DNA from 2 places in the Acidovorax sp. SRI_002 genome. Region 1 is predicted to be linked to the other one. Evidence: predicted binding sites of a transcription regulator. Region 1 holds the regulator's gene; the other holds the start of a gene.
The links. The regulator LexA, encoded in region 1, represses DNA repair genes until DNA is damaged. The targets are predictions, from matches to a motif close to ACTGTATNNNNATACAGT.

Region 1 (6,032 bases):
CTGCGACACGACCGCTGAGCCCCCCTCTGCCCAGTGCCCGCCCGCCTGCTGTGATGGCGCCACGCCCGGCTGCACCAGCGCCCGTGCAGAGTGCGCCCGCTCCGTTGGTTCACCATGCTCCCGTTGCGGCGGCAGTGGCTCCCGCGTCTTCGTCTTCGCCTGCATCTCTCGCGTCGACCCTCGGGTTTTCAAAGACGCCCAGACCGCAGTTCACCCGGCCACTGCCGGAAGGCATGGAGGAGTACATGGTGCACAGGGTCATGCAGCGTGTGGACGTTGTGCTGGATCAACGTTTGCGCGAAGCCATCGCCACCGTGGTGCAGGAGCAGACACGATCGGTGCTGCCGCGACTGCGTGAAGAGATTGAATCCGTGGTCCGGCATGCCGTGTACGAGGCGGTGGCAGACGAGCTGGCCAGTGGCGCGGCCTCGGTGCCAAAGGGATGACAGGGTATTCCCCTGTGGTTTCTCTCGCGTTTAATCGTGTTCCCTAATGATCTGGCCCGTAAATTGCGATATGTTCGCCTGCGTTGAGACACAAGAAGATTCTCAGCGTTTATCTTTACTGGAGATTTGATATGCAATTGAAGTTGAAACTGACCGTGGTTGCTGCTATCGCGGCTGTTGCTGGTGTGGCCTCTGCACAAGAGCAGGTGGTCAAGATCGGCCATGTGGCTCCGGTTTCCGGCGCCCAAGCCCACTACGGCAAGGACAACGAAAATGGCGCCCGCATGGCCATTGAAGAGCTGAACGCTCAAGGCATCACCATCGGCGGCAAGAAGATCAAGTTCGAACTTCAAGCTGAAGATGACGCTGCCGATCCAAAGCAGGGCACGGCCGCTGCACAAAAGCTGTGCGACTCCAAAGTTGCAGGCGTTGTCGGCCACCTCAACTCCGGTACCACCATTCCTGCTTCCAAGGTCTACAACGACTGCGGCATCCCGATGGTGACGGGCGCTGCGACCAACCCCAACCTGACCAAGCCTGGCTACAAGACCACCTTCCGTATCATCGCCAATGACAACGCCCTGGGCGCTGGCCTGGCGTTCTACGCTGTGGATACGCTCAAGCTGAAGACCGTTGCCATCATCGACGACCGTACCGCTTACGGCCAAGGTGTGGCAGACGTGTTCAAGAAGACTGCCACTGCCAAGGGCATGAAAGTGGTGGACGAGCAGTTCACGACCGACAAGGCTACCGACTTCATGGCCATCCTGACGGCCATCAAGTCCAAGAACCCTGATGCCGTGTTCTACGGCGGTATGGACCCTCAAGCCGGCCCCATGCTGCGCCAGATGGAACAACTGGGCATGGGCAACGTCAAGTACTTCGGTGGTGACGGCGTCTGCACGTCTGAAATCGCCAAGCTCGCAGCGGGTGCCAAGACCCTGGGCAACGTGATCTGTGCTGAAGGCGGTTCTTCGCTGGCCAAGATGCCCGGTGGCACGGCCTGGAAGGCCAAGTACGATGCCAAGTACCCCAACCAGTTCCAAGTCTACAGCCCCTACACCTACGACGCCACGTTCCTGCTGGTGGACGCTATGAAGCGCGCCAACTCCGTGGACCCCAAGGTGTATGTGAACGAACTGGCCAAGTCCAACTTCAAGGGTGTGACCTCCACCATCGCTTTTGAACCCAATGGCGAAATGAAGAACCCCGCCATCACTCTGTACGTCTACAAGGACGGCAAGAAGACCCCTCTGTAATCGGAGTGGTCTGGCTCTTCAAGGTCTTTTTGGCTTTGGAGAGCGCCAAACAAAAGGGCTTCCTTTGGGAAGCCCTTTTTTTGTTGTTCAAATGCAGCTAGGTGGGGTGGGCAGGTTGTTCTGCTTGGCTGCTCAATGCCCAGGAGCTGGAGTTTGTTGAAGACTCGGGCGATGACCAAAACCGGCGCTAGGCGCAGCAGAAGGTGCAATCGTACTGAGGTCAGGAGCTTCCAGTCTTGTTGCTTCCCGCAATAGCGAGGATGGATGTGCCCGATTTTTGCGCCAAATTAACGCCGCACCTGCAGTGCGCCTGGATTCACGATGTTGGTGGGAGTGCCTTTGATGAAATTCACCACATTGTCGAACGCTGCACCAAAATAAAGCTCATAGCTGTCTTGCTCTACATAGCCAATGTGGGGCGTGCAAATGCAGTTCTCCAGCCGCAGCAGGGCATGGCCCTGAAGGATGGGTTCGCTCTCGAATACATCGACAGCGGCCATACCGGGGCGGCCCCGGTTCAGGGCGGCAATCAGGGCATCGGTCTCAATCAGCTCGGCACGCGAAGTGTTGACCAGCAGGGAGGTGGGCTTCATGCAAGACAGATCTTCGAGTGAGACGATGCCGCGCGTTTCGTCGTTGAGCCGAAGGTGGAGCGAGATCACATCGCATTGCGAGAAAAACTCCTCGCGCGTGGTGGCAGCCTGGTATCCATCCGTCAAGGCCTGGGCGCGTGATGCCTCACGCCCCCAAATGCGGACGTTCATTCCAAAAGCACGCCCGTAGCCCGCCACCAATTGGCCAATGCGGCCATAACCCCAGATACCCAGCGTTTTGCCCCGCAGCACGCTGCCAAGGCCAAAATTGGGAGGCATGGACGCCGTCTTCAGCCCTGATTGTTGCCAGGCGCCATGCTTGAGGTTGGAGATGTACTGCGGCAGTCGGCGCATTGCGGCCATGACAAGTGCCCACGTCAGCTCTGCGGGGGCCACGGGTGAGCCTATGCCTTCTGCCACTGCAATCCCACGTTCCGTACAGGCAGCTACATCAATGTGATTGCCGATCTTGCCGGTTTGCGCGATGAGCTTGAGACGGGGAAGTTTCTCCACCAGTTGACGGGTGATCTGGGTGCGCTCCCGCACAAGCACGATGATGTCAGCGTCTTTGAGGCGGACGGACAGCTGGCCCAGCCCCTTGACGGTATTGGTGTAGACCTTGGCGGTGTACGCGTCGAGCCGGGATGCGCAGTGGAGCTTGCGGACTGCGTCCTGGTAGTCGTCGAGAATCACAATGTTCATCCCGACATTGTGCCTTGGCCACGCCGGTCGTTTCATACCGGACCGCCCCCTGGCACAGGAAAGGATGGGGCTTTTGGTGACGGAGTGTTGGCGACCTCGACAAGCGCAGTCCACAGCGATCAGGCAGCACCCTCCATATGCAAAGCAGTCAATGGATCGCTGGGTGGTGCATGCCTTGGGCTCAACAGGCTTGCAGCGCCGCCTCGGATGCAGCCAGGCGGTCTAGCTCGGCGCACACATCGGCCATGCGGCCAGCGATCACCAGTCGGCCTGAGCCGCCCGATGTGGGGACCCTGCGCAGGACCTTGGCAGCCCTGCCGCCTGAGCCGTCTGCCAATCTGGATGATCCACAGGCAACGCGGGTAGCGGCTGGCGACGGTATGAACGCCCGGGCATCGGTATTGGTGGCCACAAACCGTGTGGTGGCACAGGTGGGTGGTGTCTGCGGGCTGACCGTAAAGGGCCAGTTGCCTCGCGGTGGACGTTGGCTGGGGATGTTGGATGGACGGCGGGGCTTGTCAGTGCCTGCTGATCCGCTCCTGCGGCCCGGGTCCGTGTCATCGGGATGGGGGCGGGGCGCAGGCAGGTCTGCTGCAGACGGCTCCTTGAAGGTGTGGAGCCAGTGGGTCAGGGTACGCAGAGTCCCGGAGAGCGCAGAAAAGGTGGTCAAGGCAATTCCCATGTGAAAACTCCGAAGGTCGGGGGTTGGACATAGGCAGGATTGCAAAATAAACCGGCACCGCAGGGCTGGCGTACCGGTTTTACCAGTGCGCCAAACGCCCGCCACCTGCAGTGCGGCAGCTAACGAACTAATTCATGAGTGAATGCGATGGAGCGGTGTGGCTACATCAGCATGGTGTTGCGGATGAGGCCGACGGCGAGCCCTTCAATCTCAAAGGGTTCGCCGGGCTGCACCACGATGACCGGGTAATCCGGGTTCTCGGGCAGCAGTTCGATGGCGGTCGCAGTACGGCGCAGGCGCTTGACCGTCACATCGTCTCCCAGGCGGGCCACGATGATCTGGCCGTTGCGGGCTTCGCGGGTGGACTGCACAGCCAGCAGATCGCCATCCATGATTCCGGCATCGCGCATCGACATACCGCGCACTTTGAGCAGGTAATCGGGCTTGTGATGGAACAGGCTGTTTTCCACACTGTAGGTTTGGTCAACGTGTTCCTGCGCGAGAATGGGCGACCCTGCCGCCACACGTCCCACCAGGGGTAGCAACAGTTGTGAGAGTCCGGGAATCGGTAGGCTGAACTGGTTGCCGCGCGCTGCATTGATGGAGCGCACGGTGTCACCGCGCAACCGGATGCCACGGGATGTGCCACTGACCAGCTCGATCACGCCTTTGCGCGCCAGCGCCTGGAGATGTTCTTCTGCCGCGTTGGCCGACTTGAACCCCAGTTCGGCAGCGATCTCTGCACGGGTGGGGGGCGCCCCGGTGCGTGCAATGGCCGTCTGGATGAGATCCAGAATCTGTTGCTGGCGGGCAGTGAGTTTCGGGTTGTCGAGCATGGTGGTTTCCGGTGGAGGCGGCTACAGTGATGGATAACTGTTTTTTAATCCAGTAACTGTATTTTTCACCAGTTTTTCGGAGTACGCAAGTGAGTGGGCAAAAAATTGTGGTTTTGGGTACCGGAGGGACCATTGCAGGCACGTCCGCGCAGGCTGGCGACAACATCGGCTACACCGCTGCGCAGGTAGGGGTCGGGCAGCTGCTTGCAGCTGTTCCCGGATTGCAGCAGGCCGCGCGGGGCGTGCTGGTGGCGGAGCAGGTGGCCCAGATCGACAGCAAGGACATGGATGGCCATGTGTGGCAGGCGATGGCGCTGCGCTGTGCGCACCACCTGGAAGATCCCGAGGTGCGTGGTGTAGTCATTACCCACGGAACCGACACGCTGGAAGAGACGGCCTGGTTTCTGCATGAAGTGCTGGACACCCGCGCGAAACCCGTGGTGCTGACCTGTGCCATGCGCCCGGCCACGGCGCTCACGCCCGATGGGCCTCAGAATCTTCTGGATGCTGTTGCTGTGGCGGTCACGCCCGGCGCACGGGGTGTGCTGGCGGTCGCCGCTGGCGAAATTCATGGGGCACGGCAGGTTCAGAAGGTGCACCCCTACCGGGTGAATGCGTTCAACTCGGGCGAGGCCGGGCCTTTGGGTTGGGTGGAGGAGGGGGCTGTCCGCCTTGTGCAGGATTGGCCCCTGGCGCCTGGTGTTCCAGCATTGAATGCTATTCAAAATGTAGTGAATGCCGCAGCCTGGCCCCGCGTGGAAGTGGTCATCAGCCACGCTGGCGCATCGGGAACCATGGTGGACGCACTGGTGCGAGATGGGGTCCAGGGGCTGGTGGTGGCCTGCACCGGCAATGGCACCATCCACCATGCTCTGGAGGCCGCATTGCTGCGTGCCCAGGAGGCGGGTGTGCGCGTGGTGCGGACCACACGTTGCTCCGAGGGGCAGGTGCTGCCCAAGCCGGGGGACGCATTACCGGACTCCAAAGGGCTATCCCCCTTGAAGGCCAGGATCTCGCTGATGCTCGAACTGCTGCACTGAGCAACAAGGCCGCTCCGATGTTTTTTGCAGCTCTTAAGTCCCATGCGTGGGCCTACCCCGCGCTGGAGGTGGTGCACATCGTAGGCATTGCCTTGCTGCTGGGCAACTTGGTCTTGCTGGAGTTGCGGGTGTTTGGCCGTGGGGCGGCGCTGCCCGTCAAGGATTTGGCGCGGCTCAGCCTGTCGCTGGCATTGTGTGGTTTTGGCTTGGCGGCGGCGTCGGGCCTCTTGATGTTTGCCACACAGCCTGCCGAACTGCTCGCCAGCCGCGCATTCACCTTGAAGATGCTGCTGTTAATGCTTGCAGGTTGCAACGCCGCGTGGTTCCATGGGCGGGGTTCCCTGGCTCGCCTGGATGCTCTGGCGCGGGTACAGATGCTGGGTTCCACCGTGATCTGGCTGGCTGTGGTGGTGTGTGGCCGCTGGATTGCTTACCTCTGATCGGACATGACAAGGAGAGAACCGATGAGCCTGC
Region 2 (6,032 bases), on a different contig from region 1:
CGACCTGGTCCGGCGCACCCTGGCCTTGCAAGGTTCGCAGGCCTACGCCGTGTCGCCCATGCAGCCCCAGGCGCTGGCCGATGGCTTGCCCGCCTATGTGTACTGCGCCGCGCTGCGCGCTGCGCCGGGCGGCCCGGTGGTGGGCGGCATCGCGCTGGCTTTCAACTGCGCCACCGAGCTGAAGGCCATGCTGCGCGACGCACTGCCGCAGGGCCAGGGCATGCGCGGCTTCTTCACCGATGCGCAGGGACGCGTGCTGGCCAGCGCTGACGAGGATGGCCCGGATGCCGCTCTGGGCGGTGCCCAACCTGTGCTGCCTTTTGTGGCAGATATCGCACGGGCCGCAGTGCCACCCGCCGCCGCAGGGCGGCAGCCCGGGCAGGGCGCAAGAACTTCCTCTGCGGCGACTGCGTCTGTCCTGCCCGCCACCGCGCAGCGCGTGCACTGGCAAGGGCGGGACTATCTGGCGGGTGTGGCGGTCAGCACCGGATACCGGGAATTCAAGCGCGACGATGGATACCGGGAACCCGTGTACTCCGTATTGCTGATGCCCGTGCAGCCCGCCGTGGTCAGCGGCGGTGCCCTGGCCTTGCCGCAGTCATCTGTGCAGGGGGCGGGCGGCAATGTGCGCCGCTATGGTGTGGTGGCCTGTGGCGCCCTGCTGCTGGCCATTGACAGCATGCACGTGCAGCAGGCCATGTCGGCCGCGCGCCTGGTGCAGGTGCCGGGCCCGGCGCAGCTGGCCGGCATGCTGGAGATTGCCCACGAAGGCGGCACCCGCATGGCGCCCGCCTATGACGCCTGCCGCATTGCGGGCCTGTCTGCATTGGCCGACCCTCGGCGGGCCGTGGCGGTCGTGGTCAAGAGCCAGGGCCGCCCGGTGGTGCTGTTGGTGGAGCGTCTGGTGGGCGTGGTGTCGCAGGACAGCGTGCACCCTGTGCCGGGCAGCGTGTCCGCACATGCCCCATGGATCACGGGCATCCTGAGCGACCGAGGCTCGGGCCAGGCCATCGTGTATGTGGTGGACCCCAATGGCCTGGATGCCCGGTGGGTACCCTTGCCACCCGAGGTGCTTGCGGCACCCTCAGCCAGCAGTACCTCTGCAGAGTTGACAACACAGCGCTGACCGGGCCTGGTCTGTGGACGCTGCCCGGTTGGGTCAGGTGGCGCCGCCAGGGTCCTCGTCATTCGTGTCGCCGTCCGTATCGCCACCAATGGCTTTCTGGATGGCATGCATCGTGAAGCCGCGTGCCATCAGGAAGCGGACCTGGCGCGAGCGTTCTTTCATGTCCAGCGGCACCTGGCCAAACTTGCGCTGCCATACCTCTCGGGCACGCTGCACCTCGGTGGTCAGCAGCGGGGCCGTGGCCTCGCGCACCAGCTCATCGGCCACTCCCCGGTTGCGCAGTTCCCGAACGAGGCGGGCTGCACCCAGGCGGGGGCCACGGCGGTGCACCAGGGATTGGGCCGCGCGCTGGTCGCTCAGCCAGTCCTGCTCCACCAGCATGTCCAGCAGGGCGGCCAGCTCCTCGGGGCTCTCTGCATGGGGCGCCAGCTTGGCGGCCAGCTCGCTGCGGGAATGCTCCCGCTGGCTTAGCAGGCGCAGGGCCCGGCCCTTGAGCGAGAGCGTGGTGAACCCCATGAATCTATTTGCTTCAAATTTAATAGCTGCTGGTGCTTGCCAATCAAGCGCTAGCAGCCAATTTTGCTTGAAACTTCGGAGTTCACTCGTCCGCAGTGGCGGCAGGGGCCTGCAGTGCGCCAGGCAGCAGCGCAATGCCCAGGCCTTCGCGCACCTTGTTCTCGATCTCGCGGGCGAGGTCGGGGTTCTCACGCAGGAACTCACGCGCGTTGTCGCGGCCCTGGCCGATTTTTTCGCCGTTGTAAGCGTACCAGGCACCGCTCTTTTCCACGATCTTGGCGGTCACGCCCATGTCGATGATTTCGCCCTCGCGGCTGATGCCCTCGCCGAACAGGATGTCGAACTCTGCTGTCTTGAACGGGGGCGACACCTTGTTCTTGACCACCTTGACCTTGGTTTCGTTGCCGATGGCTTCGTCGCCCTTCTTGATGGTGCCGGTGCGGCGGATATCCAGGCGCACGGAGGCATAGAACTTGAGCGCGTTACCGCCGGTGGTGGTTTCGGGCGAGCCGAACATCACGCCGATCTTCATGCGGATCTGGTTGATGAAGATGACCATGCAATTGGTCTTCTTGATCGTGGCGGTCAGCTTGCGCAGCGCCTGGCTCATCAGGCGGGCCTGCAGGCCGGGCAGCGCGTCGCCCATCTCGCCTTCGATTTCGGCCTTGGGCGTGAGCGCGGCGACCGAGTCCACCACGATCAGGTCCACGGCGCCGGAGCGCACCAGGCTGTCCACAATTTCCAGCGCCTGCTCGCCGGTGTCGGGCTGGCTGATCAGCAGGTCGGACAGCTGCACACCCAGCTTCTGGGCGTACTGCACATCCAGCGCGTGTTCGGCATCCACAAACGCGCAGGTACCGCCCAGCTTCTGCATCTCGGCAATCACCTGCAGCGTGAGCGTGGTCTTGCCCGACGATTCCGGGCCATAGATCTCGACCACACGGCCACGGGGCAGACCGCCCACGCCCAGCGCGATATCGAGGCCCAGCGAGCCGGTGGAGACAACCTGGATGTCCTCGATCACCTCACCTTCACCCAGGCGCATGATCGTGCCCTTGCCAAACTGCTTCTCGATCTGGGCGAGCGCAGCGGCCAGGGCCTTGGCCTTTTCGGTGTTCACGGGCAATGCGGGGTTGGTGCCTTTGACTGCGACGTCCATGAGAAACTCCTTGAAAAACAACAGGTTGGATGCTTGCATCGCTCTGCGGTTAATCACAGGCTGGATGCTTGAACAGTAGTTTATGCGAGCTGTTGCAAGGTCTTCAAGGATAATTTAGTCAGTTTGCCTGACAATTCGGTGATGCCTGATTTGCCCCTTCCATCCCCTGCCGAAGACGGCTGGCGCCAGACCCACCTGGGTCGCCTGTTCGGCCACGCCATGCGGCGTTTTGACGCGCGCGTGCTGCAGCTCATGGCGCGCAATGTGGAGGTGCCGCTGGCGCTGTCCAACCTGGCGGCGCGCGACCAGGTGACGGCCGCGCATGTGCACATCACCCGGCACCTGGCCTTGCAGGGCGACCGACTGACCGACCTGGCCCAGCGGGCGGGCATGACCAAGCAGGCCATGGCCAACCTGGTGGACCAGTGCGAGGCCTGGGGCCTGGTCACGCGCGAGGCCGACCCGCTGGACGCGCGCGCCCGCCGCGTGTGTTTTACGTCCACGGGGTTGGCCTGGCTGCAGGCGTTTCGCGATGCTGTGGCGCAGGCGGAGGCCGAGTTCCGGGCCGAAGTGGGCCATGACGTGGCCACTGTGGTGGCGATTGGGCTGGAGGCCTATGCGGGCGGCGATGGGGCGGGCATGTTGATGCGCTGAACCCGGCTAGTCGGCTGTACCCGTTGCGGTTGCTGTTGCCGTTGACACCTGGGCCTGCGCCACTGCCACCAGCTGGTCAGCGTCAATGCCCATGGCACGCAGCGTGCGTGCCGCCACGCCGTGCGGCATGGTGGCCACCGCTGCCACCACGTGGGCGCCCAGAAGGGGGCCGCCCTGGCTCTTGCGGGAGCGCGCCAGCGTCTGCATGACCTCCTGGCCCGATGGCTGTGCCCGGTAGAGGCCCGGGGCCGGTGGCGCGAGGGCTGGCGCCTCCGGCAGGGTTGCATCCAGCCCCACGCTGCGTAGCGCATCGCGGTACTGCTGCTCGATCGCATCCCGCACGGCGGCGGGTGCGACGCCCATGCTCTCCAGCGCACGCCGGGCCGACCCATCGGGAAGGTCGATGGCGGCCAGCAAAAAATGCTCTGCCCCCGGTGCGGCTTGGCCGCTTGCGCGGGCATGTGCCTCGGCGCCGGTGCACAGGCGGCTCAGGGTGCGCATGCTCTGGAAGCGGTGCTGCAATTGGCGAAACATGGTGATAACTCCTTCTCAAGAACGGGGCGCTGTGGGGCCTGGGGCATGTGGGGTGACAGGCGCTTGTGCGCTGCCTGCTTGCTCACGCCCAGGGCCTGGGCAATCTGTGCCCACGACCACCCTTGCTCCAGCGCCGCAGCCACGGCGGCAGCTTCCAGCCGGTCGGCCATCAGCCGCAAGGCGACTACGGCAGCCAGCGCGGCCTCGGGGTTGTCGGGTGAGGGGAGTGCGGGTGGCGCTTGCATTCGTCAACTATAGTTGACGAATAGCTCTATCGTCAACCCATGTTGACGACGGCCTGTTCACAGCAAGGCGTCACCGCGGAACGAGCGCGATCGGCCCTGCACCCGGTGTGGGTGGCGAAAGCACTGTCTCACCCCCGGGCGATTCACACGCCAGCAACCACTGTCGAAAGCACTGCAGCGCCTGCAGCTGCGTGCGGCCCTCGGGGTAACAAAACCAGTAGCCCATGTCGCTGCGGAAGCCGCCGCGCAGCGGATGGCCGGCAAGGGGCTCGCGCACCAGGCCCGCCGTGATTTCATCCTGCACCAAGCAGCGCGGTACCAGCGCCAGGCCCATGCCGGCCATCACCGCGCGGATCATGGTTTGGAACTGGTCGAACTGCGGCCCGGCCAGCGGGTCGATGAGGGCTTCCACCCCGTGTGTCTCGCTCCAGCGCAGCCAGGCCTCGGGCACCGTCACGTGGCGCATCAGTGTGTGGTGGGCCACATCGCCTGGCGTGTCGATGGTCCAGTCGGCCACGCGGGTGCGCGGGGCGATCAAGGCCACCTCGTTGCCCGTGATGTAGTGCGCGTGTGCGCCGGGCCAGTGGCCTTCACCGAACAGGATGGAGCAGTCCAGCTCGGGCCGCTCGAAGTCGTAGCTGTGCACGTAGGGCACGAAGTGCAGCGTGACCTGCGGGTGCAGCTGCTGGAACTGCGGCAGGCGCGGGATGAGCCACTTGGCCGCAAACGTGGGCAGACTGGACAGGTGCAGCGCCCCGCCACCGTCGTCGCTGGTGATCAGCTCCAGGGTGGCGGCCTCCAGCTGCGCCAGCACCGCGCGCACGGCTTTCTCGTAGCGTTCGCCCGCGGGCGTCAGCGCCAAGCGCTTGCGGCTGCGCTCAAACAATGCCACGCCCACCCAGCCCTCCAGCTCCTTGACCTGCTTGCTGACCGCGCTTTGCGTGAGGTGCAAAGCCTCGGCAGCGCGCGAGACGCTGCCAAACCGCGTGACCATGGAAAACGCGCGCAACAGGTGCAAAGGGGGCGACAGCCGACGAAGGGAGGACATGGTTGTTGGATTTAATCATTCCAGAATGGAATGTTATCAGGCGTATCCATTGCTTGGCGGTTGTGTATGCCTCACTTAACCTTGTGGCTCCTTATAGGAGAAGAACCCATGCAACGCCGTCACATGCTCTCAGCGCTGGCCGCTGTATCTTTCGTTCCTGGAATGTCCTTGGCGCAAGAGGTCAAGCCTCTGCGTATCATCGTGCCCTTTCCCCCCGGCGGCGCTACCGACATTACCGCCCGCAGCTTGCAGGAGTCACTGGCCCGCATCCTCAAGCAGCCCGTGGTGCTGGAAAACCGGGGCGGCGCAGGCGGCTCCATCGGCATGGCTGAAGTGGCGCGGGCTTCTGCGGACGGTCTGACCCTGGGCGTGGCCACGTTGTCCACCCACGGTGTGAACCCCGCCGTGTACAGCAAGCTGCCTTACGATCCGATCAAGGACTTTGTGGGCGTGACCGAGATCGTGAAAGCGCCCGGCGTGGTGGTGGTCAACCCCGCCGTCCTGCCCGTCAAAGACCTCGCCGAGCTGGTGAGCTATCTCAAGGCCAACCCCGGCAAAGTGGCTTATGCCACTCCGGGCAACGGCACCATCGGACACATGTGGGGCGAGCTGTTTAAGCGCAGCGCAGGTGTCTCCATGGTTCACATCCCTTACCGCGGTGCGGGTCCGGCCATCAACGACGTGCTGGCTGGCCAGGTCGGGGTGTACTTTGACCAGGTGGCTTCCTCGCTGCCCCACATCAAGGCTGGA

Region 2: the regulator LexA is predicted to act here: its motif matches at 2,861-2,878, upstream of recA (recombinase RecA).

What each region holds. Positions count from the first base shown of each region.
Region 1 covers NZ_JBYCZW010000001.1:547,865-553,896, reverse strand. Annotated here, with positions in the region: gene AC2YJX_RS02460 (hypothetical protein) at 246-446, shown strand; gene AC2YJX_RS02455 (branched-chain amino acid ABC transporter substrate-binding protein) at 578-1,705, shown strand; gene AC2YJX_RS02450 (D-2-hydroxyacid dehydrogenase family protein) at 1,993-3,000, opposite strand; gene AC2YJX_RS02445 (hypothetical protein) at 3,182-3,670, opposite strand; gene lexA (transcriptional repressor LexA) at 3,844-4,518, opposite strand; gene AC2YJX_RS02435 (asparaginase) at 4,608-5,558, shown strand; gene AC2YJX_RS02430 (hypothetical protein) at 5,576-5,998, shown strand; gene AC2YJX_RS02425 (DUF6152 family protein) at 6,023-6,032, shown strand, end outside.
Region 2 covers NZ_JBYCZW010000003.1:659,669-665,700, forward strand. Annotated here, with positions in the region: gene AC2YJX_RS11130 (chemotaxis protein CheW) at 1-1,126, shown strand, start outside; gene recX (recombination regulator RecX) at 1,160-1,642, opposite strand; gene recA (recombinase RecA) at 1,725-2,801, opposite strand; gene AC2YJX_RS11145 (MarR family winged helix-turn-helix transcriptional regulator) at 2,943-3,455, shown strand; gene AC2YJX_RS11150 (Clp protease N-terminal domain-containing protein) at 3,462-3,989, opposite strand; gene AC2YJX_RS11155 (helix-turn-helix domain-containing protein) at 3,944-4,234, opposite strand; gene AC2YJX_RS11160 (LysR substrate-binding domain-containing protein) at 4,305-5,282, opposite strand; gene AC2YJX_RS11165 (Bug family tripartite tricarboxylate transporter substrate binding protein) at 5,391-6,032, shown strand, end outside.